4 regions of the Rhodopseudomonas sp. NSM genome follow, and region 4 is predicted to be linked to each of the others. Evidence: riboswitches for the same ligand, from Rfam matches in the RefSeq annotation. Region 4 holds a riboswitch; each other region holds the start of a gene.
The links. A riboswitch is a leader RNA that binds a small molecule or an ion and turns the genes downstream of it on or off. The one in region 4 is predicted to bind cobalamin.

Region 1 (7,120 bases), on a different contig from region 4:
GTCTTCTGCGAGACGTAGAGCTCGGTGCCGGCATCGTCGCCGAGCCCGATCAGGAACAGCGGCCGCAGCGGATCGAACCGCGCGGTGACGCTCCATTGGTCGCGATCGACGATGTCGAGCAGCACCGGCGCCACGGCGGCCGGATGATGCTGCGCGATCGCCACCGCCTGTTCGGCGTCGATGTCGCCGAGCACGCGGCCGTCGACGGCCGAGATCGCCTGCCGCCCGTCCGCGCCGGAGAGCCGGTACACCGGCTCGCCATTCTGCATCACCAGCCGCAATTCGCGCGGATAGCGCCGCAGCCCCGCCGCCGCCATCGCCTGATCAGGCGAGAGCCGGACCTCGCTGAAGGCGAGATCCGGCAGCGCCGCCCGGCGCTCCTTCGCGTCCAGATTCGGGAACGCGACATACATCATCACCACGCCGGAGACGAACCAGATCGCGAACAACAGACAGCACGCGATCCCGAGCCAGCGGTGGCCGAGATACAGCCACCGCTTCAGCCGCCGCACCACACGATGCATCGTCAGAACTTGACGTTGTAGGACAGCTCCGCGGTACGGGGCATTCCGAGGATCCACTGCGTGGTGCCGCCGGAGGTCGCGTAGATGGTGTCGAACAGATTGTAGACCCGCAGCGCAAAGGTCTGCTGCGCGTCCGGCTTCCACATCAGCCCGGCATTGACCACGTTGTAAGCCGGCCGCACCAGCGTGTTGGCATTGTCGGCCCAGGTGTCGCCGACGAGCTGCACGCCGGCATTGGCCGACCAGGCCGGCGCGAATGCCCAGGTCGCCCAGATGTTGCTGACGACCTGCGGCACGTTGGCCGGCACGTTGCCGGCGTAGTTCACCACCCGACCGCCGACCGCCTGGGTGAAGTCGTCGTATTTGGCGCGCAGCACCGCGACATTGGCGTCGAGCCGCAACGTGTCGGTGACCTTCAGGCCCGCCGACGCCTCGATGCCGCGCGAGGATTGCTGGCCGATCTGCAGCGGGTTGGTGTTGGACGGGTTCGACGGATCGCGCGCCAAGAGATTGTTCTTGACGATCTGATAGGCCGAAAGCGTCCATTCGGCGCGGCCGCCGGCGAGCTGCTGCTTGATGCCGACCTCGACCTGCTTGCCGGTCGACAGCGCGAAGTCGCGGTTGACGCCCGTCATGGTGATCAGATTGGTGACCGGATCGACCGCGGTCGAATATTGGCCGTAGAGTGCCAGATCCGGGATCGGATTGTAGACCAGCCCGGCGCGCCAGCTCGGCGCCGAATAGGTCTTCTCGAAACTGTTCGACGGCGTCACGAAATCGGTGCGCTCGACCGTCGGTTGATCGGACCGGACTCCCGTGACGACCGACAATTGTTCGGTCAGGCTGAGTCGGTTCTCGGCGAACAGGCCGTATTGCGTGGTCAGCGTATGGAAGCTCGGACGGGTCGAGCTCACCCAGAGAAAGCTGCCGGGATCGAAATTGTACGGAGTGACGGTGGACGTGCCGGAGTAGGGTGAATTGTTGGTGTGGCTGAAGGCGATCCGGTTGACGTCGAAGCCGGCGACGAATTCGTTGGCGAGGCCGAACAGATGGCCCTTGAAGGTCGCGTCGGTCCGGCTGCCGATCTGCTCCTGATCGTGGAAGATTTCGATATAGGAGCTGCGGTTGATGTTGCCGGTCGACGGGCTGTAGGCGTAGCTCTCGACGTCCTTCCAGTGCCGGTGGCTGCTGAGATAATAGCTGACGTTCTTCACGGAGACGCCGGGCGTGACGTCCCATTCGGTCTTGAGCTGGGTCCAGTTGTCGCGATAGCGGATGCTGCTGTCGCCGACATTGTAGTTCTGGAACCGCAGCGATTTGTCGATCTGGCCGCCCACCAGCGGCGTGCCGAAATAGCGCGACGGGCTGCGATCGGCGTAGTCCTCGCTCAGCGTGAAGGCGAGGTTGTCGGCGGCCTGCACCCGGATCGAGCCGGAGACCGCGACATTCGAGGTCTTGTCGCGATCGACCCAGCCGTCGGACATATTGCCGATCGCCGCCAGCCGATAGCTGACGTTCGGGTTGATCGGACCGCCCGAGTCGACCGCGAGCCGCCGCGTCAGATTGGTATCGAGCGAAATCTCGGCCTCGTTGCGCGGCAGCCAGAGCGGCTTCTTGGAGATCACGTTGATGGCGCCGCCGATCGCGCCCTCGCCGTACATCACCGAGGCCGGGCCGCGCAGCACCTCGATGCGCTGCGCCGTCCAGGTGTCGAACGGGAACGTCATGGTGCCCGAGCCGACATACATCCGCGTGCCGTCATACAGCGACATCACCGTGCCGTTGCCGCTGAAGCCGCGGGTGGCGAACGACAGCCCGCCATTGCCCGGCGCCGGACTCGCGGTGAAGCCGGTCGCGTTCTGCGTTACCGCGTCGGTCACATTGTGCTGGCCGCGCTCGGCGATGGTTTCGCCCTGGATGATTTCGACCGAAGCCGGCGTCTGCAGCGGCGTCAGTCCGAGCCGGCTGGCGCTCGATGCCACCGTGCCGAGGTTGAAGGTCGGCACCGCCGCGACGGCGGCAGACGGCGCCGCGGCTGCGGGCGCAGCCGTCGGGCGCAACGAGGGCGCCGCGGCCCGGCGCAGGCGCGACGAGCCGGCGGTCGATGCCGCCGCGCGCGGCTTGGCGGGTCGTGCGGTCTGACCTTCGACCACGATCGGATCGAGGCCGCGCGGCGCGGATTGGGCGTGGCCGGCAGCGGGCCACAGCAGAGCCGTCAAGGCAACGGAGGACAGCAGGCGGTTGCGCCTGGAGGCAATTCGGGAGGGGGACATCGAGGGACTCGCGGTTAACGTGGCACGTCACCGCAAGCCAAGGCCTTGCCGCAGCCGGACGGCCGCGGTTCGACACTCACCAGGACACCCCGCCCGATGCGCTCGCGTGTGACCACGAACGACGGCAGGTCTCCTGGCTCGCGGGTCCGTGCCTTTCACCGCCTTCCCAGGCGCGAGGCCCAGTGGCGTGTGGCGAAAGGCTCGCCGCTCACAGTTGCGGGGGCAGCCGCGGAATCGGATCGCACGCGACCCTCACCGCATTCCCTATTGATCCCTTGCGGGAACCGTCGGGCGCGACCGTAACGGAGGTGTCCGAACGCTGTCAACGAACGCGCCAAGTGTTATCCCATCCGCAAGGCCGAACGGGTCGGGCGATTCGTCGATGGCGTCGCGGTATTGGGGGGCCCTGGTTGCGAGACGTGAAGTTCCGTATATGCAATGTTATAACATTACGTTCACTGCCGGCAAGCCTTGCCACCCGAGATTTGAGCGATCCATTTCGGCCGGTATCAGAAAGACCCCCGAAGCTCCGGGCCGGGCATACCAAGAGGCGCGTCGGGTTCAGTCCACGCAAGCCCCGGGCGTCGCTTGGGAAAACAACAAATCCCCGATCGTCATTGTTTTTTCGCGTTTTTTGGTTATATTGCGTCGCAACGCGTGCAAGTGCCCGGCCCTCATTCGGCCGGGCCTGTTTTTTGGAATTGCCCCGCGCGTATCAGGCACAGGCAGATTGCGGCGCGCCGCGAAGGCGCCTTCCGCGGCTTGCCTGCGATCGCGCTGATGACCGGCAACCGGCCCGCAGGACACGACAGAGAACCCATGAACATCCGAAACATCGCCATTATCGCACACGTCGACCACGGCAAGACCACCCTCGTCGACAAGCTGCTGCAGCAGTCCGGCACCTATCGCGACAACCAGCGCCAGGTCGAGCGCGCGATGGATTCCAACGATCTCGAGCGCGAGCGCGGCATCACCATTCTGGCCAAGTGCACCTCGGTGGTGTGGGACGACACGCATATCAACATCGTCGACACCCCCGGCCACGCCGATTTCGGCGGCGAGGTCGAGCGCATCCTGTCGATGGTCGACGGCGTGATCGTGCTGGTCGACGCCGCCGAAGGCCCGATGCCGCAGACCAAATTCGTGGTCGGCAAGGCGCTGAAGCTCGGCCTCAAGCCGATCGTCGCGATCAACAAGGTCGACCGCTCCGACGCCCGCGTCACCGAAGTGGTCAACGAGGTGTTCGACCTGTTCGCCGCGCTGGACGCCACCGACGATCAGCTCGACTTCCCGATCCTGTACGGCTCGGGCAAGAACGGCTGGATGTCGGACAAGCCCGACGGCAACCACGAAGACGGCATGCGCCCGCTGTTCGAGCTGGTGATGAAGCACGTCCCGTCGCCGTCGGTCGAAGAAGGTCCGTTCCGTCTGCTCGGCACCATCCTCGAAGCCAACCCCTATCTCGGCCGCATCATCACCGGCCGCATCGCGTCGGGCACGCTGAAGCCGAACCAGAGCGTCAAGGTGCTGTCGCGAGACGGCAAGCTGGTCGAGACCGGCCGCATCACCAAGATCCTCGCCTTCCGCGGCCTCGAGCGCGTGCCGCTGGATATCGCCGAAGCCGGCGACATCGTCGCGATCGCGGGGCTCACCAAGGGCACCGTCGCCGACACCTTCTGTGATCCGTCGGTCGATACCCCGATCCAGGCCCAGCCGATCGATCCGCCGACCGTGTCGATGTCGTTCATCGTCAACAACTCGCCGCTCGCCGGCACCGAAGGCGACAAGGTCACCAGCCGCCTGATCCGCGACCGCCTGCTGCGCGAAGCCGAAGGCAACGTCGCGCTGCGCGTTGTCGAATCCGCCGACAAGGACGCGATGGAAGTCTCCGGCCGCGGCGAATTGCAGCTCGCGATCCTGATCGAGAACATGCGCCGCGAAGGTTTCGAACTGAGCGTGTCGCGGCCGCGCGTAGTGCTCAACCGCGACGAGAACGGCCAGCTGCTGGAGCCGGTCGAGGAAGTCGTGGTCGACGTCGACGAGGAGTTCTCCGGCGTCGTCGTGCAGAAGATGAGCGAGCGCAAGGCCGAGATGATCGAGATGCGCCCGTCCGGCGGCAACCGGCTGCGGCTGGTGTTCTACGCGCCGACCCGCGGGCTGATCGGCTATCAGGGCGAACTGATGACCGACACCAAGGGCACGGCCATCATGAACCGGCTGTTCCACAACTACCTGCCCTATCGCGGCGAGATCCAGGGCCGCCGCAACGGCGTGCTGATCTCCAACGATCAGGGCGAGGCGGTCGCCTACGCGATGTTCAAGCTGGAAGACCGCGGCCCGATGATGATCGAGCCCGGCTGGAAGGTCTACAAGGGCATGATCGTCGGCGAGCACACCCGCGACAACGATCTCGAGATCAACGTCCTCAAGGGCAAGCAGCTCACCAACATCCGCACCACCTCGAAGGACGAGGCGGTCCGCCTCACCCCGCCGATCCGGATGACGCTGGAAAAGGCGCTGGCCTATATCGAGGACGACGAGCTGGTCGAGATCACGCCGAAGTCGATCCGCCTGCGCAAGCGCCACCTCGACGCCAACGAGCGCAAGCGCGCCGAGAAGTCGAAGCAGGCAGTGGCCTGATCCGACAATTTCGAAGCCTCGAAGTCCTGAATTGCACAATGCCCGGCCCTCGCGCCGGGCATTGTCGTCTCGGCTGCTGAGAGCGACATCGAAGCGCCGTCATCGGCGTGGTAAGAACGCTGAACCATGTCTCAGCAACGCTTCCCCTCCTCCGTCGACGTCGCCATCATCGGCGCCGGCGCGGCCGGCCTCGGCGCGGCGCGCGCGCTGGAGAATTCCGGCCTGTCGGTGATCGTGCTGGAAGCGCGCGACCGGATCGGCGGCCGCGCCTATACGAAGATGGTGACGTCCGAGATCGCCTTCGACGTCGGCTGCGGCTGGCTGCATTCGGCCGACGAGAACTCCTTCGTCGGCGTCGCCGGGCAGCTCGGCATCGCCATCGACACCACGCATCCGCCGTGGAGCGAGCGCAGCTTCGGCGACGTGTTTCCGCCGCGCCAGCGCGCCTCCTTCAGCAAGGCGCTCGATGCCTTCTATGAGCGCGTCTGGCGCGCCGCGAAACGCAAGACCGATGCGGCCGCCGCAACCCTGCTCGACCCCGGCAACCGCTGGAATCCTATGATCGATGCGGTGTCGACCTACGTCAACGGCGCCGAACTCGACCGCATCTCGATCCACGACGTCGAGGCCTATCGCGACACCGGGGTGAACTGGCGGATTCGCGCCGGCTATGGCGCGCTGATCGCGGCCTATGGCGCGCCGTGCCCGGTCGCGCTGCACTGCGCCGTGAGCGTGATCGATCATGTCGGCCTGCAGGTGAGGCTGGAAACATCGCAAGGTCCGCTCACGGCGGGCAAAGTCATTATCACCGTGCCGACCAACCTGATCGCCGACGAGGCGATCCGGTTCTTGCCGGAGTTGCCCGACAAGGTCGAGGCGGCGCGCGGCCTGCCGCTCGGCGCCGACGACAAGGTGATGCTGAAGCTGTCCGACCCGAACGGCTTTCCCGCCGACGGCAATCTGCGCGGCGCCACCATGCGCGCCGCGATGGGGAGCTATCATCTGCGCCCGTTCGGCCTGGACTGCATCGAAGGCTTCTTCGGCGGCCGTTTCGCGCGCGAACTCGAAGACGCCGGCGACGGCGCCTTCGCCGCGCAGGGCATCGACGAGATCGCCGACCTGCTCGGCAACGACATCCGCCGCAAATTATCGCCGCTGGCGGAATCGCGCTGGACGCGCGACCCGTTCACGCGCGGCTCCTACTCGCACGCATTGCCCGGCCACGCCGGCGCCCGCGCCATACTGGCCGCGCCGGTCGACAACCGCCTGTTCTTCGCCGGCGAAGCCACCTCGCCCCACTTCTTCTCCACCGCCCACGGGGCAAGAGATTCGGGAGAGCGGGCGGCGCGGGAGGTGATGGCGCAGCACGTAGTAGCAGCGGCCAAGCTTGGGTGATTCGACCGCGGTCCGCGCAGCGGTGCGGTGCGGTGCGGTGCAGAACGATTCACGCGGCAGCTCCGCGCCCGCCCCCTGTCCGATTCCGGCACATCCCTGTCCGCGGTGATGCAGAAAGTCCACATGTTAACCGATAATTAACGTTGGACCTTGATGCCGCGCCCGCGACTTGCTTTGATCGGCGTCATGAGCACAACGCTGATCGAGGTTCGGCCGGCCAGGGCTGCGGATGCTTCCGCGGTCGCCGCCACCCATGACGAGGCCTGGCGGTCCGCCTATCAGGGC
Region 2 (7,120 bases), on a different contig from region 4:
CCGATCATCGAATCGGCGGTGTTGATCGCCTTGTAGATCAACAGACCCGGCAGTCCGAGCAGCGCCAGCCAGAACACCGGCGCGACCACGCCGTCGGAGAAATTCTCGGCGCTGGATTCGATCGCGGCGCGGCACACCCCGGCCTCGTCCAGCGACTGCGGATCGCGCCCGACGATCAGCGCCACCTTCTCGCGCGCGCCGTCGAGCCCGCTCACGCCGAACGCGGCGCGGACTGCGGCGACGTGTTGATACAAACTCCGCTGCGCGATCAGCGTCGCGGCGAGCGCGGCGACCGCAATCCAGCCGCCCCAGGCTTGCCGCAGCGGCGCCTGCAGCAGAATGCCGACACCACCGGCGAGCACGACGAGCACCAGCACCGCCAGCACCCCGGCGAGCTTGCGCCGGCGCTCCGACCAGGCGTCGCGATTGAGCGCGCGGTCGAGCCGGCCGATCAGCGCGCCGATCAGCACCACCGGATGCGCCATCCGTTTCCACAGCCAGTCGGGATCGCCGATCAGCGCGTCGATCAGCAGTGCCGCGACGACAATCAGCAGCGCGGTCGAATCGAACAGCATGTCAGCGCTCCAGCCGCGAGAGTTCCTCGGTCAGCCGATCGAGCGCGTCCGCCAGCATCGGCCCGCCGCACACCGTCAGCTTCTCGGGAATCGTGAGCCGCTTCGACGGCGGATACAAGCGTTCGAGCGCCGGGTGCAGCACGAAGGCGCGGCCTTCGTCCTCGGCGAAATCGCTGTCCTCCGACACCAGCAGATAGTCCGGCCGCAATCTCACCACCGCTTCGAGCGAGGCGAAGCCGCCATGCCCGATGCCGAGCGCGTCGGCGGCGTTGACGAGGCCGGCGGTCGACAGCAGCGAGGTGATCAGGCTGTCGCGGCCCGACACCCAGCCGCGCCGCTCCAGCGGCAATACGCGGAAAGGCCTGTCGGACGCGGCTTGGCGCGCTCGCGCGATCGCCGCATCGATCCGCGCATTCGCCGCCGTCGCGCGCTCGGGATGGCCGACCAGATCGCCCATCCGGCTGATCTGCGCCTTGGCGTCGTCGAGCGTGCGCGCCGCATCGAACTCGACGACGCGCTGGCCCTGCTGCTTCAGCAATTCGCGCGTCGCGCGCCGTGTGTAGCGGCCGCCGACGACGATGTCGGGCTTCAGCATCAACACGTCTTCGGCCTCGCCCGACAGCACCGGAAACCGGGCGGCCCGCTCCGACAGATAGGATCGCGCGGCGTCGCGCGCATAAGGGCTGAGGCCGAGGATCTGCTCCGGATCGGCGAGCGTGATCAGCAACTGATCGGTGCAGACATTGATCGACGCGAGCCGCGGCAGCGGCGCGGCAACCGCGGCGGACGACAGTCCCGCGATCAGCGCCGGCGCGAGAGCGAGCCAGGCGCGGGCGCGCATCGCTCAGACCCCGGCCCAGGGCAGGATCACGCCGCTGTCCTGATAGTCCGCCCGATAGGCGCTGACGCGAAACACCCGCTGCAGAATTTCGTCCGACAGCGCCTGATGCGGCGTGCCGTGCGCCGCGAGCCGCCCGGCCGCCATCACCAGCACGGTATCGGCGAAGCGCGCGGCGAGGCCGAGATCGTGCGTCACCACGATCACCAGCGTGCCGGCATCGGCGGCCTGCCGCAGCGTCTGCATCACGTCGAGCTGATAGCGCGGATCGAGCGAGGCGGTCGGCTCGTCGGCCAGCACCACCGGCGCCTCGACGGCGAGGACACGCGCCAGCGCGACGCGGCTGCGCTCGCCACCGGACAATTCAGTTACGTTGCGATCGGCGAACTGCACCACGTCGGTGATCCGCATCGCGCGCGCGACCGCCTCGGCATCGCGCGGCGACAACCGCGCCGGATCGGTGGCGCCGTGCGGAAACCGGCCGAGCGCGACCACGTCGCGCGCCGGCAGCGGCCAGTGCACCAGATGGCCTTGCGGCAGATAGCCGAACCGCCGGGCGCGCTCGCGCAGCGGCAGCGCCGACAGCGCATCGCCGCCGATCGTCACGTCGCCGCTCGCCTCGATCAGTCCGGCCAGCGCGCGCAGCAGCGTGGTCTTGCCGGCGCCGTTCGGCCCGACCAAAGCGACCAGATGGCCGCGCGCGAGGTCCAGCGACACGTCGTGCAGCACCTGCCGGCCGGACAGCGCGACGCCGAGGTTTCGCGCGGCGAGGAAGCCGTGTCCGCTCATGCGACGCCTCCGCCCAGCGCGCGGCGCTCGCGCATGATCAGATACAGGAAGAACGGCACGCCGATGATCGAGGTCAGCACGCCGACCTTGATGTCGGTGGTCGACGGAATGATCCGCACCGCGATATCGGCGGCGAGCAGCAGCGCGGCGCCGGCGAACGCGCTCGGGATCAACAATCGCGCCGGATCGTGGCCGATCAGCGGTCGCACCAGATGCGGCGCGACCAGGCCGATGAAGCCGATCGTGCCCGACACCGAGACCGCGCCGCCGACCCCGAGCGCGACGCCGACGATCACGATCAGCCGGAGGCGCGCGACGTCGACGCCGAGACTCTGCGCGGTTTCCTCGCCGAGGCTGAGCGCCCGGAACGCGGCGCGCTGACTGAGCAGCAGCGCGGCGCCCACAATGATGAAGGGCAGCGCCAATGCGACGTGACGGAAGCTGCGGTCCTCCAGCGAGCCGAGCAGCCAGAACGCGATTTCCAGACTGGCGAAGGGGTTGTTCGACAGATTCATCACCAGCGCGGTCGCCGCACCCGCGAGACTCGAGATCGCCAGCCCCGCGAGGATCAGCAGCAGCAGGCTGGCGCTGCGGCCGGCGACCGTGAGCAGGACGAACACCGAGACGAACGCCATGGTGATGCCGGCTACCGGCAATGCGTAGGAGCGGACATCGGCCCAGCCGAGCGAAATGATCAGCACCGCGCCGAACGCCGCCGATTGCGGCGCGCCGAACAGCGACGGCGACGCCAGCGGATTGCGCAGTAGGCCCTGCAATGCTGCGCCCGACAGGCCGAGTATGCCGCCGATCGCCAGCGCCAGGATGGCGCGCGGCAGACGGATCTGCTGCACGATGATCTCTTGCACCTCGCCGCCACGGCCGATCAACGCATCGATCACGGCGAGCGGCGACAGCTTCACCGGGCCGACGCCGAGCGAGCCGAGCGCGAGCAGGCCGACCACGATCATCAGGGCGGCCGTGACCGCCGCCGCGCGTGACGCGGGATTTGGACGCATCGTCATGTGGCGGTCATTTCTGCACGACAGGCGCGCGCTCGTCGAGCCGGTGATAGCCGTTGGCGCGGTAGATGATGGTCGAGACGATCCAGCTCGCAATGAACAATCCGACGATGCCGTAGCCGAGCGCGCCGAGATTCTCGTTGAGCTCGGAGATCCACTCCCAGAACGCGCCTTCGAGGTGCAGCCGCCCGCCCAGCAGCCCGAGCGTCTCGATGCCGCCGATCACGATCGCGACCAGCACCGAGACCGAGGTGATCGTCATGTTGTAGTACAGCTTGCGCACCGGGTTGCGATAGGCCCAGCCATAGGCGCCGAGCATCAGCACGCCGTCCAGCGTATCGACCAGCGTCATGCCGGCGGCGAACAGCGCCGGGAAGATCAGGATCGACCAGTGCGAGATCGAGCCCGCGCTGTTGGCGGCCAGACCGAACAGGCTGATCTCGCTGGCGGTCTCGAAGCCGAGCGCGAACAAGAGACCGATCGGATACAGCTGCCAGCTCTTGGAAATGAAGCGGAACAGCGGCCGGAACAGCCGCGCCAGCCAACCGCGCTGCTGCAGCAGCGCGTCGATATCGTCGTCGTGAACCACCTCGCCGGCGCGGACTTTCTTGAAGGCGCGATAGACGCCGCTCAGCACCGAGAGATTGGCGAGCGCGATCGCGAACAGGAACAGCGCCGACGCCGAGGTGCCGATCACGCCGCCGATCTCGCGATAGCCGGAGAACCGTTCCGTCAGCGAATTGGCCGCCAGCGCGATCGCCAGCGACGCCACCAGCACCACGGTCGAATGGCCGAGCGCGAAGAACAGCCCGACCGCGACCGGCCGCTTGCCCTCCTGCATCAGCTTGCGGGTGACGTTGTCGATCGCCGCGATGTGATCGGCGTCGAGCGCGTGACGCAGGCCGAGGCTGTAGGCGAGGACCGCGGTGCCGATCAGCACCGGCTGCCCGGCAAAGGCGGTCAGCGCCCAGGCCCAGGCGGCAATGTTGGCGATCACCAGCCCGCCGAGCACGGCGACCAGGCGGATGCGGAATCCATCGGAGGGCGGGGACACCCCGCTCCTGGACACAGCGGTGTTGGGAGCAGCGGCGTTGGAAGGAGAACTTTCGCGGGCAATGGTCTCGGACATCAGGGTCCCCGAACGGTGAGCAGTTTCCTGTCACCCATGCGGCGGACCGCCCCAGCCGCGCGCACCGCACGCTGGAAGATGACGCGGCTCAGGCCGGTCTCCTGGCTCGCGGGTCGTCGCAATCCCTCGCCTTCCCGCGCCCGAAGGGCGCAGTGGCATGATGAAGGATCGCTCGCCGCCTACAGTTGCGGGCGCAGCGCCGGCTTGAGACGCCAAAGGCGCCCGGACCGGCTTCCCTGTGCCGGGAGACTCCCGGCACACCTGAACGGTTCGATAGGAGGGGGGCGGACCCGCTTTGTCAATCGCCGCCTTGGTCGGGAGCGGTGCGCTCTACGCAGGCGTGCCGAGCTTGAGCCCGATCATGCCGGCGACGATCATCGACAGGCAAAGCACCCGCACCGCATTGGCCGGCTCGCCATACACCGCCATGCCGACCACGATGCTGCCGGTGGCGCCGATCCCGGTCCACACCGCATAGGCGGTGCCGAACGGCAGCGACTTCAGCGCAATGCTCATCAGGCCGAAGCTGGCGAGGATCGCCGCCAGCGTGCCGAGCGCCGGCCAGAACCGGGTGAAGCCGTCGGAGTGCTTCAGGCCCACCGCCCAGACGATCTCCATCAGGCCCGCTGCGAGCAGCGCGAGCCATCCGCTCACGGCGCGCGGCGCCGCGACGGCAGGGTCAGCACCGCGGCCTGCGCGTAGCCGCGATACGGCCGGTCGAATTTCAGCCCGGCGCCGGTGCGCACCGCGATCTGCATCAGCGTCGCCTCGAGTTCATCGCGCGGCGTGACGTCGAACAGCGCCAGCCAGCGGCGCAGCGCAGTGCGGATGGCCTGCGGCAGACCGCTCTGGTCGCCGAAATCGACGATGTGCAACTGGCCGCCCGGCTTCAGGCTGGCGACCGCCCGCTCGATCACCGCGGTCCACTCCGGGATCATCGACAGGCTGTAGGAGATCATCACCCGGTCGAACGCGATCGGTTGGCCGAACACCGCCTGCGCGGTGAAGCTGGTAGCGTCGCCATGGGCGACCTTCGCCGAACAGCTCAGCCCGGCGCGGGCGATGGCGCTGATCGCCGAAGTCAGCATTTCGGTCGAGACGTCGAAGCCGTAGAAGCGCACGCCCGGGTAGCGGCTCGCCGCCGCGATCAGGTTGCGGCCGGTGCCGCAGCCGATTTCCAGCACATTGTCGCCGACGGCGGGCGCAAGCCCGGCAATCATCCCGTCACGGCCCAGAAGATAGTAGCGACGCGTGGTATCATAGATATGCCGCTGATAGCGATACATCCGGTTCATGCGCGACGTCGCGTCGACCGGCCAGGACGGATCAGCAGAAATTTCGGAGCGGATCATGGTCACGGAGTACGCCCTCGATCTGGGATTGTCCGCCATCCATCCTATTTTGCGACGACATGGTGATGACAGATGCGCCGGCGGCGCGCGCCGGACTGTCGCAAAACTGCAGTGCGACGCGGCTATTCTCGAACGATTGCCGATTCGAGGGTGGTATGAATACGCAGCAGCTCATCGCGGACGCGGTCCGCAACAGTAAGGATCGCAGTGAATCGACGATCTGGGATCGTCTGTTTTCGATCTGGTTTCGACGTCTGGTCTATACCCAGATATGGGAAGACCCCGAGGCGGATCTCGCGGCGCTGCAATTGCCGATCGGCTCGACCATCGTGACGATCTCCTCGGGCGGCTGCAATGCGCTGTCCTACCTCACCGCGAAGCCCGCGCAGGTGTTCGCGGTCGATCTCAACGAGGCGCATCTGGCGCTGCTGAAGCTGAAGCTCGCAGGTTTGCGGGCGCTGCCGGACTACGAGCAGTTCTGGCGCTTCTTCGGCGAAGGTACCGCCGACGACAATGCCGACCTGTATCGGCAGCGGCTGCGGCCGCAGCTCGATGGTGACGCGCGCAGCTACTGGGACGAACGCGACTTCCGCGGCCGCGCGCGCCATCGCTACTTCACCGACGGCTTCTACCGTCACGGCGCGCTCGGCAGCTTCATCGGCTTCGCGCATCTGCTGGCGAAATTCGCCAAGATCGACCTCTCGGCCCTGCTGAAGGCGGCGCCGGACTCTCCCGAGCGCAAGGCGGCGCTGCAGCAGCTCGATCGCTTGTTCCACTCGCGCTTCGCCAGGCTGCTGACGCGCACGCCGGCGCTGCTGTTCAGCCTAGGCATCCCGCCGCAGCAGCGCGAACTGCTCGGCGGCGACCAGCCGCTCAACGAGGTGCTGCACGCGCGGCTGCTGCGGCTGATCAACGTCTATCCGAACGAGACTAATTACTTCGCCTGGCAGGCGCTGAGCCGCAGCTATCCCGGCCCCGGCGACAGCTGCCTGCCGCTGTATCTGCAGCGCAGCCGCTACCCGCAGATGCGCTCGGGCGCCGGCCTGATCATTCCGGTGCACCAGAACCTGCGCGTGTTCCTGGAAAATCTGCCGGCCCGGCAGATCGACGCCGTGGTGCTGCTGGACTCGCAGGACTGGATGGCGCCGGACGAGATCCGCGCGCTGTGGGACGCGATCGATCGGTCCGGCAAGGATTCAGTGCGGGTAATCTTCCGCACCGCGGGCGCCGAATCGCCGCTCGACACCGAGGCGCTCGCGCCGCTGCGGGAACTCTGGCAGCGCGACGCCGAGCGCAGCGCGATCGGCTTCGACCGCGACCGCTCCGGCATCTACGGCGGCTTCCACTGCTACACGCGACGCCCCGGCGCGAACTGATCGGACTGCGCGCGCGAGGGAGCAAGGCGCTGCCACCGCGAC
Region 3 (7,120 bases), on a different contig from region 4:
CGTCCTCGGCGGCTGAGCCGAGCCCGATCAGCACCGACGGGGCGAGTGCGCCGTGCGACGGCACGATCCGCACGTTAGGCCGCAGCCTGGCTTTGAGCTTCGTCTCCAGCGCGGCGAGTTGTTCCGGCGTCACCAGATCGGCCTTCGACAGCACGACGAGATCGGCGCAGGCGAGCTGATCCTCGAACACTTCCTCGATCGGATCGTCATGCGTGACGTCGCGCAGCGCCTTGACCGCATCGTCGTCGAGCGGAATCCGGCCCTCGACCAGCGCGAGCGCGTCGACCACGGTGACGACGCCGTCGGCGGTGGCGCGGGTCTTCACCGCGGGCCAGGCGAAGGCTTTCAGCAGCGGTTGCGGCAGCGCCAGCCCGGAGGTCTCGATCACGATGGCGTCGAGCGGGCGCTCGCGGTTCAACAGCTTCTCCATCGTCGGGATGAAGTCGTCGGCGACGGTGCAGCAGATGCAGCCATTGGTCAGTTCGACGATGTCGCCCGGCGCGCAGACCGGATCGCCGCATTCCTCGACCAGCGCGCCGTCGAAGCCGGCGTCGCCGAATTCGTTGACGATCACCGCGATGCGGCGGCCGCTCGACTGGTTGAGCAGCGCGCGCAGCAGCGTGGTCTTGCCGGCGCCCAGAAAGCCGGTGAGCACGGTGACGGGGACACGGGCGGACATGATCAGTTCTCCTGCTTCAGCCACAGCGGCAGGCCGGCTGCGACGAACACGACATGGGGGACGGCGGCGGCGACGATCTGGTTGAGCCGGCCCTGGGCATCGCGAAAGGCGCGGCCGAGCGGGGTTTCGGGGACGAGGCCGAGCCCGACTTCATTGGACACCAGCACGATCGGGGCGGCGGCGACGCCGAGATAGCGCGTCAGCCGCTTGGCTTCGACCTCGGGATCGCGGCCGGCTTCCATCAGGTTGAACAGCCACAGCGTCAGGCAGTCGACCAGCACCGCGCGACCGCGGCCGGCCTCGCGGGTCAGTGCATCGACCAGCGCCAGCGGCTCCTCGACCGTGGTCCAGCCGTCGCCGCGGCGGGAGCGATGATGCGCGATGCGCTGGGTCATCTCGTCGTCGCTGCGGGTCGCGGTGGCGAGATAGATCTTCGCGAGCCCGCTGCCGGCGACGAGCTTCTCGCCGAACACCGATTTACCGGAGCGCGCACCGCCGAGCACCAGCGTGGAGACGAGCGCGGTCATGACGGGGCGCGCCCATCGTCCGGCGACCAGCGCAGCGGCGGCAGCCGCGCCACCATCCCCTTGCGCAGCACCTCGGCGCGCTGCCGCCACGGCACCAGGCCGAAAGCGCTGTCCCGATAGGCGGCAGCGAAGCCGGCGATCGCTGCGGCGCCGGTGTCGGGCAAAAGATCGCCGAACAGGAAGCTGTAGCCGTCCGCGCTCGACACCGCGACGGTGGCCGGGCGCTTGCAGACGCCGAGGCATTGCACCGGGCGCACCTGCAGATCGGCGGCGCCGCCGAGCGCGGCCCGGATCGCGTCGAGCAGCGGCGCGCCGGCGTTGCCGCCGTCGGAAGCCTTGCAACTGGTGCAGACGCTGATCATCACCGGACCGGTCGGGCGCGCCGATGCGTCGGTCTGTTCAACGTCTTGCGCGGTGGTCGGATGGTCGTTCGGGCTGAGATCCATGCCCTCGCTCTCGGCGGCGCCGTCTGGATCGGCGCCTTGCGGCTTCGAGCTTTGCCGGATCGCGCGGGGTGACGAACTCGCCACCGCCCTGCTTTCCGTCCGGTGCACCCCGCCCCGACGCCGCCAAAGCACAATTCGCGATGGCAGGTCTCCTGGCTCGCGAGTCGCTGCCCTTGTCGCCGCCTTCCCAGGAGTCCAGCAGGACATCCCAGTGGCCGAGGCGCGGGCTCGTCGCTTACAGTTGCGGGGGCAGCACCGGGATGGAGATCGCTCGAATCGAGTTCACTCGCACCGGATTCCCTTTTCACCTTCCTTGCGGAAGGACCATCGCCGGCCACGCTAGCTGCGGTACCCGGCGCGGTCAACCACGCGAAGGTGGTGTTGACGTATGGGCTCGGGACGAGTCAGTTGCCCGCCTTCATCAGCAGGGGACCATGATGCGGACCGACACTCTCATTGTCTGGCAGAAGCCGCCGATCGCGCCGGTGGATCCCGCGCTGTATGCCGCGTTGCGCGCGCGGGTCGACGGCAAGGCCAAGCCGCCGGGCTCGCTCGGCCGGATCGAGCATCTGGCGGTCGAACTCGCCGCGATGCGGCATCCGGCGGAGCCGCGCGGCGACAATGCGGTGCTGATGGTGTTCGCCGGCGATCACGGGCTGACCGCAGAGGGCGTGTCACAGTATCCCGCCGCGGTGACGGTGGCGATGGTGATGACCTATCTGGCCGGCAAGGCCTGCGCCAATGCGTTCGCGGCCGCGACCCATGTGGACGTCCGGGTGATCGACGCCGGCGTCGCCGCCGAGCTGCCGGATCATCCCGACCTGATCGGCGCCAAGGTGCGGAAGGGCACCGCCAATGCCGCCCGCGAGCCGGCGATGACGATCGCGCAGGCGGCGCTGGCGCTGGCCCGCGGCAGCGAGCTGGCGATCGCCGAGATCAGGGCCGGTGCCGACATCATCGCGCTCGGCGAAATGGGCATCGGCAACACCGCGTCGTCGTCGCTGCTGCTGCATCGGCTGGCGCCGGCGCCGCTCGATCATTGCATCGGCATCGGCGCCGGGCAGGACGCGCCCGGCATGGAGAAGAAGCGCGCCGCGATCGAGATGGCCGCCGCGCGCAGCGATGCGACCGCGCCGTTCGAGGTGCTGTGCGAATTCGGCGGGCTGGAGATCGCGATGATGGCCGGCGCCATCCTCGGCGCGGCGTCGCAGCGCCGCCCGGTGATCATCGACGGCTTCATCGCCACCGCCGCGGCGCTGCTCGCGGTCCGGCTCGCGCCGGAAGCGCGCGGCTATTGCGTGTTCGCGCACCGCTCGGCCGAGCGCGGCCACGACATCGCGCTCGACGCGTTGCAGGCGAGCCCGCTGCTCGACCTCGAATTGCGGCTCGGCGAGGGCACAGGGGCTATTCTCGCGGTGCCGCTGCTCCGTGCGGCGGCGCGGCTGATGACCGACGTCGCCGATCTCAGCGACGTGCTGGCGGGCAAATTGTGAGCCCGCGCGACAACGAGGTGACCACGATGATCGATCTGCACGACGCCGCCGCCGCCAACGCCCATCCGCCCGAATTCGACGCCGCGTTCCGCGACAAGTTCGCCGAGCTGATCGCATGGCGGCGCGACGTCCGGCGGTTCCGCCGCGATCCGGTGGCGCCGGAGCTGATTCATCAGTTGCTCGATCTCGCCCAGCTCGCGCCATCGGTCGGCAACAGCCAGCCGTGGCGGTTCGTCAGCGTCGACAGCGCCGCGATGCGCGAGAAAGTGCGTAGCAACTTCCTGCGCTGCAACGCGGTCGCCGCCAACGTCTATGACGGCGAGCGCGCCGCGCTGTATGCGCGGCTCAAGCTCGAAGGCATCGACGTCGCGCCGCGGCAGTTCGCTTTGTTCTGCGACCGCGCCACCGCGCAGGGCCAGGGCGTCGGCCGTCAGACCATGCCGGAGGCGCTGGATTATTCGGTCGTCGCGATGATCGAGACGTTCTGGCTGGCGGCGCGGACCCACGGCCTCGGCGTCGGCTGGGTGTCGATCCTCGATCCGGAACAGATCACCCGCGATCTCGACGTGCCGGCGGAGTGGAAATTCATCGCCTATCTCTGCGTCGGCTGGCCGGTCGAGGAGCACGTCGATCCGGAGCTGGTGCGGGTCGCCTGGCAGGACCGCACCCGGGCCGGGCGCGACGTCCTGTCGCGCTGAGCACCGGCTTTGGTCTGCGGGCGTACCAGTCTGCGCGGCGCGCGTAGTTGAAATTTGTCGCGTATTAAGCAAAGCGGCGCAGCCGTGCCGCAATTGCAAGATTTTGTCACAATCTGTCTCGATAGTCCGGCCCGTTCCGACAGGAGGACCGGATCATGACGACATCACGCACCAAGTTCATCGGCATCGCGACGATCGCCGCTGTCACGCTGTTTGCCGCGCCCGCGCTGGCCAGCAATCAGGCGCATCAGGGCAGCGTCAGCGAGGCGCCCGCGAATGGCTGCAGCTCCTACATGAAAGCGCCCGACGGCAGCTGGACCAAGATCCCGTGCACCGAAGCCGGCGCAAGCGCCGCCGCTTCGCGCCGCAACGGCACCCGGACGTCGGAAAAATCCGACTGATCCCCCGCTCGTCGCGCCGCTGTCGCCGGCGGCGTGACGCTGTCACGGGCGACGTCATGGGCGACGCCGGTCAGTTCGGTTTCGCGGGCGGTTGTTCTGTGCGCTTCGGCGCCGGCCGGATCAGCAGCGGGAAGCCGGAAAAGAACGTATTGGAATCGATCAGCTCCGGAATGCCGAGCAGCTGCGACAGCGTGCGCGGGCCGCTGCGTGCGCCGTCGCGCGCGGATGCAGAGGGCTGCGCAACCTGAGGCTTTGCCGCCGGCGTTCCGCCGCCGGCGGGTGCGGCGGGCCGGCCCAGCTGCGAACCGGCTTGCGGCGGGGTCGGCGCCACCGCCACGGCGGGCCTGGAACTCGGTGCGGCAGGTTTGGCTGCCGCGGCCGGCACGGGAGCGGCTCCATTGGCGCCCCTGGCGGTTCCCTTGGCGTGGCGATCGAGAATGTCCTCGACCTGCACTGCGGTGCCGAACGGGGCATCGACCCGCAGCAGCGTCTTGCCGCGCCCTTCGGGACCGGCCGCCAGCTCGGCCTTGCCGAAGCCGCGCGCCTTGAGATCGTCGAGCGCGGCGTTGGCGCGGCCGGGATTGTCGAATACGCGGGAAATCTGCGTCATCTGTTCTCTGCCTCGGATCGGGATCGTTCGGCTTGAAGAACGACGCTCGGGGCGGGTTCGTTCCGCGGCGGGGGGTGCGCAGCAGTGCCGCGGCGCAAGCAAGACGGTTAGAGCACGTCCGGAACTCGGCTGTTCGACTCGGCCCATGCTGCGGTGTGCCGGCACATCCAGCGGATGGTCTCGATGATTTCGGTGTGCGTTGCCGCGACGTCGCGATGGAAGATCGGTTCATGATGAGCGATCCGATTGCGGAATCGCCGTAGCGCGTTCAGTCGAGAATGAACCGTCTTTCGTGGCTTTCCACCGCCGACAAGGAAGGCCTTGTAGAGACAGGTTCGCCAAAGCGTTGCGTCGTAGTGTGGACCGAGAAGCCCTACCCAAAACGAGAATTTCAATTCGGCGATCACTCTGCCCGGGAGCGCTTCTCGCCGACTGCGCCGGAGTTCTTGAATTGCCTCGGAGATCATCCGCCGCGAATGGTCATTCAGCGGAACCGATGGGTCATCAAACCAGGTGCCGCGATAGCGCAGTGACACTTCACGGGTGAGGCAGTTGCGCACGCAAATTTCGAGGGACTGGAGCGCTGTATAGAACGCCTCGGATAGCCGAGTATTATTCTCGTATAACGCGATCGCAGCGTCCAAATCTTGGTTGGCCGCTTCTAAATACTTCCCCAGCCGCTCCCGCGTAAGCGTTCTTTCCAGAGCCGCGTTGATTGCAACTGTTCGCAAGATAATTCACTTGTCGTCAGAATGATCGTTGCTATATTCATGGAGTACACCCCGGGTCGGCCTCTGTCGCAAGACATGCTCCCGGGGTCAGTCATTCTTGAGGCTGGTCTGAGCCTGGCGATCGCAGTCGATCTCGCGACGCCGACGCGGACAACGTCGTCGGTCGCCCAACATCGGGCTTCGCCCCCGTCAGGCGCAGAGGTCCGGGGAGCAGCGGCCGCAGCCGCCGGCGCCATCACACATCGGCACGTCCGGACCGGCCTTGGCGGGCCGCGCGATCAGCGACAATTGCTGATCGAGATCGGTGCCTTCGCAGGTCGGGCAACTCGCCGTCTCGTTGGCGTAGAGCAGCGTCTCGAAGCGGTGGCCGCATTTGTTGCAGACATAACCGTAGATCGGCATGGCATGATCCTGACCGGGACTGCGGACGAAGGTGCGCAGCAAACCAACCGGGGATCGCGCCATGCCGCATTGCGCCAGATCATTTCGGTCCGGTAAAATCGGCGCCCGAAGGCCGGGCTCGATCCGGCTTCTCGGCGACGCGCGGCGGATCAGGCGCACGCGCGCAGCCAGACGGGGGGCGTTCCGGAATCGGCCGACAGCGCGGCGACGATCGCCCGGCGGGGCACGCGGCGCGGCCAGCGCAGCAGATGGCTGCGGCAGGTCGCGCAGTCGCTGGCGCCGAAGCCGTCGATCGGGACGGGCAGATCATCGAGCCGGCGCAGCAGCGCGCATTCATTGCCCTGCGGCACCGCCCATGCGCCCAGCACCTCGCCCGCGGTGGTCAACTGGTCGACATGCCAGCGGATCGTTTTCTGTTTGCGGAAATGCCGGCCGAGCCGCGCCCGCAAGCCGCCGGGGCCATAGGCGGAGCCGAAATACAGATAGCGCCCGGGGCGCAGCAGCACCGGCGCGGCCTTGCCGAGGCGGATGCCGAGCGGCGACGCGATCGCGATCGCCACCACATAGGCGCCTCGGCTGTTCGGGCACTGGGCGAGTGGCGGCTGCGGCATCGCCGGAGTGTGGCACGCAAAGGCGGGCGGCCGATACGCGATCGATCAAACCGGAGTGGCGCTTCAGTGCCGGGTCGGCACCTGGCTCAGCAGCATCCGCTTGATCTTGGCGCGGGCGTGCATCTCGCTGGCGGATTTCATCACCAGGCCCTTCGGACCGCCGGACAGCTCCTCCGCCTGCGCCCATTCGGCGGCGGCGAGAACCTCCAGTTCGTCGGGAGACAGATCGCGAAAATGTCCCGTGTCGTGAGGCTTCATGGGGTTTCCTCGATGTTCGCCCGGGCTGCCGGCTCCGTGGCTGTTGTCGTCGTGACCCGAGCTTACTGCGAAGCCGCCGCCGCGCAACCGGGATCGTGCGAAGGTATTGACGCCTCCCGGCTGATGGCGGCAGGCTGCCGCCGCCTTGCGCCCGCACGGTCCGGTCTCGAACGCTGACTCTCATGCGCCAATATCGCGCGCCGTGGTGGTTGCCCGGCGGCCATCTGCAGACGATCTGGCCGGCGCTGGCCGCGCGGCCGCGGC
Region 4 (7,120 bases):
CATCATCGGCATTGTCATGGCCTGCGAATACGGCGCCGGCGCCATCCGGAAGCGGTTCGCCTGAGATGCCGACGTCGCGCACGTCTGCCGGCAGGCTGTCCGGATGGCAGGTCAAGACCGCTGCTCGCATGCGTCTCGAATGGCTCGGCTGGCTGGCCCTCGTTGCGCTGACGGTGCTCTGCTGGCGGGTGATGACGGAAGGCACCGTCTGGGCGTTCGTCGAGGACGCGCCCCGGCAGGCGGCCGATCTGTTCGGCCGCATGGTGCCGCCGCGATGGTCTTACGCCAGCAACCTGTGGCGTCCGCTCTGGGACACGATCAACATGGCGACGCTCGGCACCGCGATCGCGATCGTGATTGCGACGCCGCTCGCCTTCCTGGCGGCGCGCAACACGACGCCGAGCCTGATCGTGCTGCGCCCCCTGGCCCTGTTCGTGATCGTCGCCTCGCGTTCGGTCAACGCGCTGGTGTGGGGGCTGCTGCTCGTCGCCGTGCTCGGCCCCGGCGTCCTGGCCGGCATCATCGCCATCGCATTGCGCTCGATCGGGTTCATCGGAAAGCTGCTCTACGAAGCGATCGAGGAGATCGACGAGACGCAGGTCGAGGCGATCAGGGCGACCGGAGCTTCACCTCCGCAACTGATCACTTACGCCATCGTGCCACAACTGCTGCCCGCCTTCGCGACCATCGCGGTGTTCCGCTGGGACATCAACATCCGTGAATCGACCGTGCTCGGACTGGTCGGCGCCGGTGGGCTCGGACTGGCGCTGGAGGCGTCGCTCAACACGCTGGCGTGGCCGCAAGTGAGCGTGATCCTGCTGATGATTCTGGCGACCGTCGTGTTCAGCGAGTGGCTGACCGCGAAGGTCCGCAAGGGCATCGTTTGAGGAACGGGTGCTGCCGAGCTGATTTTTCGGAGCGTCGACGGCAACGCCATCATTCGGATGCGCGGCGAAACGGCGTCGAGCCTCGAGTGACCGGTCCTGCCAGCGGAGAACGCGACGCGGTGCTCGTCGTTTAACAATCGCCCGACGAGACCCGCCGCGACCTCGCGAACACCGATGCCGGGCGCTGCGTCATCTTGCCAGCGCCAGCAGGGCGTCGAGATCGAGATTGTCCTCGCAATGGTCGGCGAGGGCGTCGAGCGCGTCTTCGACGCGGCGCTCGAAGTCGAGGCCGGAGGTCGCGGCGCCGAGCGTGGTCAGCCATGCCGAGCGGAACGCGTCGCCGCCGAACAGCCCGTGCAGATACGCGCCCATGACGCGGCCGTCCGCCGACACCGCACCCTCGGGCCGCGGTTCGCCGCGGCCGTCGTCGAGCAGCAGCCATGGCTGCGCGAGGCCCGCGCCGGTGGTGCGCCCCATGTGCATTTCGTAACCGGTGACGCGACAGCCGCCGCGCCGGTCGACCGCATCGATCTCCGTCAGACGCTTGTCGTCCGAAATCTCGGTCTCGACATCGAGCAGGCCGAGGCCGGGCGTTTCACCCGCCGGCCCCTCGATGCCCAGCGGATCGCGCACGACCCGTCCCAGCATCTGAAAGCCCGCGCACAGGCCGACGACGCGGCCGCCGCGGCGGACATGCGCGCGGATGTCGATATCCCAGCCTTCGCGGCGGATCAGGTCGAGTTCGGTGCGCGTCGCCTTCGAGCCCGGCAGCACCACGACGTCGACGTCGCCGGGGATCGGGGAGCCGGGCTGAATCCAGCGCAGATCGACGTCGGGCTCCGCCGCCAGCGGATCGAGATCGTCGAAATTCGCCACGCGCTGCAGCCGCGGCACCGCGATCCTGACCCGGCCGCGGCTCGCGGCCGCGGCGCGCTCGAGCGCCAGCGAGTCTTCCGCCGGCAATCGGTCGGCGCCGGGAAACCAGCGCAGCACGCCGAGAAACGGCCAGCTGGTCTGTTCGGTGATGGTGCGGCATCCCGGCTCGAACAGCGAGAAGTCGCCGCGGAATTTGTTGATCAGATAGCCGGCGACGCGGGCGCGATCGCCGTCGTTGAGCAGCACGTAGCTGCCGACCAGCGCCGCCATCGTGCCGCCGCGGTCGATGTCGGAGAGGAACACGACCGGCAGATCGGCGGCCTCGGCGAAGCGCATGTTGGTGATGTCGGAGGCGCGCAGATACACCTCGGCGCCGCTGCCGGCGCCTTCCACCAGCACGAGATCGGCCTCGCCGGCGAGCCGCTCGAAACTGTCGAGCACCGCCGGGATCAGCCGCTGCCGCATGTGGTGATAGATCCGCGCCGGACAATTGCCGAGCACGCGGCCGCGCAGCACCACCTGCGCCCCGATCTCGGTTTGCGGCTTCAGCAATACCGGGTTCATGTGGATCGACGGCGCGGTCCGGCACGCGCGCGCCTGCAGCGCCTGCGCCCGGCCGATCTCGCCGCGTGCCGCCGCGCCGTCGGGGCCGGGCGGCAGATCGGGATCGCCGGCGACCGCGGCGTTGTTGCTCATGTTCTGCGCCTTGAACGGACGCACCACCAGCCCGCGGCGGCTGTAGGCGCGGCACAGGCCGGCGACCACCATGCTCTTGCCGACGTCGCTGCTGGTGCCCTGGATCATCAGCGCGCGGGCGCGTCGTGGCGCCGTGGTGGCGCGCGGCGTGAACTGGATGCGGGAGATCAACTCATCAACGTCGGGTGCGGTCATCGGGAGACTCGTCGGGGGAGGGAAGCAAAACGGGTGCAGAGGAATCGCGAGGCGATCCAAAGCCGGCTTGACGCCGGCGCCGCGTCGGCGATACGACGCCGGCGTGATCATCGTCAGCGCTCTCAGCCATGCTCAGGACCTCGTCGCGCGGCTGCGGCCGGCGCGGTCGCTGTCCTTGATGGCGCCGTGGCAGCGTGTCGTCTTCAACGAGGACTGGCTGCCCGAACAACGGCTGATCCTCGCCTTCAACGACGTCGTCGAGACCGGCTCCGTCCATGTCGCGCCTGACGATGCGATCGTGCGCAGGATCATCGATTTCGCGCACGGCTGCGAAAGCGGTGAGGACGTTCTGGTGCATTGCTGGATGGGCGTCAGTCGCTCGCCGGCTGCGGCCTACATCATCGCCTGCGCACGCGCGCCGGGCGACGAGCACGCGATCGCCGAGGAACTGCGCCGCTGTTCGCCGGTGGCGACGCCGAACCGGCTGATGGTGGCGATTGCGGACGACATTCTCGCGCGCAACGGCCGCATGGTCGAGGCGATCGAGCGCATCGGACGGGGCTGTGAGTATGACGGCGAGGCCGGCCCGTTCTGCCTGCCGCTCGACTGGCGTGACGGTCCGGCGCATCAGATCTGACCCTGGCCCGCAATAGCGGCGACGCCCAGCAGCAGTCCGATCTCGGCGAGTTGTTCGGTGGCGCCGAGCACGTCGCCGACATAGCCGCCGAGCAGACGCCGCGCGGCCAGAGCCGGCGCCAGCCCCGCGATCACTGCGGCCGTGACTCCGCAGGCGGCCGCCGCGGGGGCGCCGATCGCCAGCCACATCGTGCCGAGCAGGGTGAACGCCACGGCCGCCGCGGCGCCGCCGCCCCCGAGCCGCGCGGTCGGGTAGTTCAATTTGGCGGTCGCGACATTGCCCGCATAGGGCAGCAGCGACATCACCAGCACGATGCCGGCGCGACCGATGCTGTGTCCGGCCACCAGCGCGGCTGCGCCGAGCCAGGGAGGCAGGCTCGCAAGGAGCACGATGCGGAGGAGCAGGCTCGCGACCAGCGTCACCGCGCCGTAGCTGCCGATCCGGCTGTCCTTGATGATCGAGAGCCGCTGCTCCCGCGTCCGGCCACCAAACAGCCCGTCGACGGTGTCGGCGACGCCGTCTTCGTGCAGGGCGCCGGTGAGGACCACGCCGGCGAGAACCGCGAGCGTGGCTGGCAGCAGGCCCGTCCAGATCGTGGAGGCAATCAGCAGCACGCCGCCGCTAACGAGCCCGATCAGCGCGCCGACCAGAGGGAAGTACTTGGCAGCCGGAAGCACCCAGTCGTCGTCGAGGCGCGAGGCGCCCATCGTCGGAATCAGCGTCATGAACTGGATCGCGTTCAGCAGGGGCTGCAGCCGGCGGATCACGATCGCTGCCCGATCGTGCCGGCCAGAACGTCGGAGAGATCAGCGAATTCGGTGAGGATTCCGGCGGCGGCGCGGACCAGCGGAATCGCCATGAGCGCGCCGGTGCCTTCGCCGAGCCGCAGGCCGAGATCGAGATAGGGCGTCGCCGCCATCGTCTCCAGCAGGACCTTGTGGCCGCGCTCTGCCGAGCGGTGCGAGAACACGCAATAATCCCTTGCTTCTGGATGCAGCCGCACCGCGACCAGCGCTGCGGCGCTGGCGATGAAGCCGTCGATCACCACCGGACGGCGCCGCGCCGCCGCCGCCAAAACGGCGCCGGCCATCATCGCGATTTCATATCCGCCGAATTCGGCGAGGACGTCGAGCGGGGCGGTGGCAGTCGTCCGCGCCGCCGCTTTCTCGGCGATGGCGAGCTTGTGGGCGACGCCGGCGGCGTCGAGCCCCGCGCCGCGGCCGACGCAGTCGGCGATCGGCGCCGCGGCGAGACGATGGGTGATCAGCGCGGCCGAGGTGGTGTTGCCGATGCCCATCTCGCCGATCGCAACGATATCGACGCCGCCGTCGATCGCATCGCAGACCAGCGCGACGGCGGCGTCGATCGCGCGCCGCGCCTCGTCGGTGGTCATCGCCGGCTCGCGGCTGGCATTGCGGGTGCCGCGCCCGATCTTGCGATCGATCAGCCCGGGGCAGGGCGGCAGGTCATCGTCGATGCCGGCATCGACCACGCAGACGTCGGCGCCTGCGGCTCTCGCCAGGACATTCACGCCGACGCATCCGGCGAGATAGGCGCTGACCATCGACCGCGTCACGCTCGCCGGATAGGGCGATACGCTTTCGGCGGCGATCCCGTGATCGCTGGCGAAGATGAACACCGTGGCGCGGTCCGCGCGCGGCGGCGCCGGATGCCAGATCAGTCCGAGTTGCACGGCGAGATCTTCCAGCCGGCCGAGCGAGCCCGGCGGCTTGGCCTTGGCATCGATCCGGCTGCGTAGCAGCGGCTCGAGCGCGGGATCGACGGCAGTGATCGTGCAGAAACGCGGGTCGCTTCGTGGTGCGTGCATGGGGCTGCGAGATGATGAGGAGGAGACAAGCGCGTACCTCCGCGCATGCGGAAGACGCTTCGAAGGCGTCGGACAAACATCTCCGCGCCGTCGCGAGCAGGCTCGGACAGCATCGACAGAACGAAGTCGACGACGATGATGAGGGCGCTACGTGGAAAGCAGATGCGGCATCTGAACGTCCTTCTTCGACCCACCGTCGAATGGCATTGCACAAATCTACGGCCGGTCTCCTGGCTCGCGGATGTTGTCCCGATCGCCTTCCCGAGGCCGTTTTGGCGGACTCAGTGGCGCGTGTGATCGGAAGCGATCCGCTTACAGTTGCGGGGGCAGCCGCGGCTTTGGCGCTTTCGCGCCGCACCGCATTCCCTGTTTCACCTCTCTTGCGAAGAGGCACCGTAGACGATCCGACAAGAGCACGACGACCCGCCGGACGCAAGATGAGAGGAGGCGAGAGTCGGGCTCTACGACGAAGGTGCAAATGCTCCCTGCTGATCGTGCGGTGGACGTCACCGCGCATGTTGGTAGTCGTTCCCGAATCCGCATCGCGCTTGCGCGTCGATGCGAGGCGTGCTCTGTTCGGCATGCCTTCGGTGCCTCTTCGCAAGAGAGGTGAAACAGGGAATGCGGTGCGGCGAGCTTTTCGCCAATTCCGCGGCTGCCCCCGCAACTGTAAGCGGATCGTTCGCGATCAAGCTGCCACTGAGCGATCGTTGTCGCGCTCGGGAAGGCGATCCGGACCATATCCGCGAGCCAGGAGACCGGCCGAAGGCAATCGTCCACTTGATGTCGACGGCGGGTCGACAGCGGAGAATCCCATGATCAATCAGACGTAGTTCGCCGTCGTCCCAGCGCAGATTGCTGATATCGCCAGATCGATCGGCGTCGCGGGCGGTCATTGTCGCGCGTTGCTCGCCCCCGTGATCGGGCGGGCGGCACGACGCACGCCTGTGCGCCAATGCGGGGCCGTCGAGGGCTTCGCCATGGAGTGGGCATGGAACCCAAAGACACCACGACCAACGAGGCCTTCAAGGGCTTCACCAACGAGGCCTGTCCGTTTCTGCCGTGTCATCCCGGCGTCGCGCGCGAATTCAATTGTCTGTTCTGCTACTGCCCGCTGATCGCCTATGAGTGCCCGGGACCCTATCAGGTGTTCACCGATCGCCACGGCCAGCGACGGAAGGATTGCAGCGCCTGCACGCTGCCGCACAACGGCTATCGTCGCTCCTGGAATTTCATCCAGCGGTGGCTCGAGAAGCCGAAGCTGTGGGACGGAAGCGAGCAGGATCCGAAGCGGATCAAGGAGGCGTCGTCGGAATGACGCCACGCCGCTGCGCGACGCGTAGCGGCCCTCGTCAAGGGTGCGGCCGTGTCACGGACGCGTCCTTGTCCCGGTGAATCCGCTCGATCGAATCGGCGAGCTGATCCAGCGCGGCAGGCAGCATCGGCCCGCCGCACATCGACAGTTGATCCGGGAAGACGAGACGGCGGCCCTGCGGATAGGCGTGCTGGATCGCGGGATGGAGCAGCAGCGCCGTGCCTTGATCCTCCGCGAACGGCTTGTCCTCTGCGAGCAGCAGCAGGTCCGGGCGTGAGGCGACGATCGTTTCCAGCGACGCAAAGCCGCCATAGACGAGGCCGATCTCCGATGCCGCATTGGAGAGGCCTGCGACCTCCAGCAGAGAACTCAGCAAACCGTCGCTGCCCGCGACCCAGCCGCGTCGCGAGACGGGAAGAATGCGGTCGCGCCAACGCGACGCCACCGCGCGGGTGCGCGTGACGGATCGATCGATCCGGTCATTGATCGCATCTGCACGCTCGGGATGGCCGACCAGTTCGCCGACACGCCGGATCTGCGCCTTCACGTCGTCGATGTTGCGAGGGACGTCGAACTCTTCGATCGGAATTCCATTGCTGCGCAACAGCTCCCGCGTCGCCGCCTTGCCGTAGCGGCCGGCGAGAACAAGGTCGGGCGCCAGCATCAACAGGTCCTCGGCTTCGCCC

Region 1: another riboswitch for cobalamin. It lies ahead of ACTZWT_RS21555 (TonB-dependent receptor); the one in region 4 lies ahead of cobT (nicotinate-nucleotide--dimethylbenzimidazole phosphoribosyltransferase).
Region 2: another riboswitch for cobalamin. It lies ahead of ACTZWT_RS22870 (HoxN/HupN/NixA family nickel/cobalt transporter); the one in region 4 lies ahead of cobT (nicotinate-nucleotide--dimethylbenzimidazole phosphoribosyltransferase).
Region 3: another riboswitch for cobalamin. It lies ahead of ACTZWT_RS22820 (DUF1636 family protein); the one in region 4 lies ahead of cobT (nicotinate-nucleotide--dimethylbenzimidazole phosphoribosyltransferase).

What each region holds. Positions count from the first base shown of each region.
Region 1 is NZ_JBQTCH010000009.1:237,349-244,468, forward strand. It holds gene ACTZWT_RS21550 (PepSY domain-containing protein) at 1-524, opposite strand, end outside; gene ACTZWT_RS21555 (TonB-dependent receptor) at 527-2,797, opposite strand; cobalamin riboswitch at 2,904-3,101, opposite strand; gene typA (translational GTPase TypA) at 3,617-5,440, shown strand; gene ACTZWT_RS21565 (flavin monoamine oxidase family protein) at 5,567-6,835, shown strand; gene ACTZWT_RS21570 (GNAT family N-acetyltransferase) at 7,022-7,120, shown strand, end outside.
Region 2 is NZ_JBQTCH010000011.1:59,930-67,049, forward strand. It holds gene cbiB (adenosylcobinamide-phosphate synthase CbiB) at 1-575, opposite strand, end outside; gene ACTZWT_RS22855 (ABC transporter substrate-binding protein) at 577-1,416, opposite strand; gene ACTZWT_RS22860 (ABC transporter ATP-binding protein) at 1,420-2,202, opposite strand; gene ACTZWT_RS22865 (FecCD family ABC transporter permease) at 2,199-3,224, opposite strand; gene ACTZWT_RS22870 (HoxN/HupN/NixA family nickel/cobalt transporter) at 3,232-4,350, opposite strand; cobalamin riboswitch at 4,425-4,630, opposite strand; gene ACTZWT_RS22875 (DMT family transporter) at 4,681-5,004, opposite strand; gene ACTZWT_RS22880 (class I SAM-dependent methyltransferase) at 5,001-5,702, opposite strand; gene ACTZWT_RS22885 (DUF3419 family protein) at 5,858-7,078, shown strand.
Region 3 is NZ_JBQTCH010000011.1:45,740-52,859, reverse strand. It holds gene cobW (cobalamin biosynthesis protein CobW) at 1-679, opposite strand, end outside; gene cobU (bifunctional adenosylcobinamide kinase/adenosylcobinamide-phosphate guanylyltransferase) at 682-1,206, opposite strand; gene ACTZWT_RS22820 (DUF1636 family protein) at 1,203-1,736, opposite strand; cobalamin riboswitch at 1,778-1,996, opposite strand; gene cobT (nicotinate-nucleotide--dimethylbenzimidazole phosphoribosyltransferase) at 2,090-3,145, shown strand; gene bluB (5,6-dimethylbenzimidazole synthase) at 3,172-3,843, shown strand; gene ACTZWT_RS22805 (hypothetical protein) at 3,999-4,244, shown strand; gene ACTZWT_RS22800 (hypothetical protein) at 4,315-4,854, opposite strand; gene ACTZWT_RS22795 (Abi family protein) at 4,962-5,585, opposite strand; gene ACTZWT_RS22790 (FmdB family zinc ribbon protein) at 5,775-5,987, opposite strand; gene ACTZWT_RS22785 (GIY-YIG nuclease family protein) at 6,137-6,598, opposite strand; gene ACTZWT_RS22780 (hypothetical protein) at 6,662-6,856, opposite strand; gene ACTZWT_RS22775 (YheT family hydrolase) at 7,039-7,120, shown strand, end outside.
Region 4 is NZ_JBQTCH010000003.1:626,456-633,575, forward strand. It holds gene phnE (phosphonate ABC transporter, permease protein PhnE) at 1-64, shown strand, start outside; gene phnE (phosphonate ABC transporter, permease protein PhnE) at 66-887, shown strand; gene ACTZWT_RS11250 (cobyric acid synthase) at 1,077-2,654, opposite strand; gene ACTZWT_RS11255 (tyrosine phosphatase family protein) at 2,758-3,291, shown strand; gene cobS (adenosylcobinamide-GDP ribazoletransferase) at 3,282-4,058, opposite strand; gene cobT (nicotinate-nucleotide--dimethylbenzimidazole phosphoribosyltransferase) at 4,055-5,119, opposite strand; cobalamin riboswitch at 5,323-5,532, opposite strand; cobalamin riboswitch at 5,691-5,900, shown strand; gene ACTZWT_RS11270 (cysteine-rich small domain-containing protein) at 6,111-6,437, shown strand; gene ACTZWT_RS11275 (ABC transporter substrate-binding protein) at 6,472-7,120, opposite strand, start outside.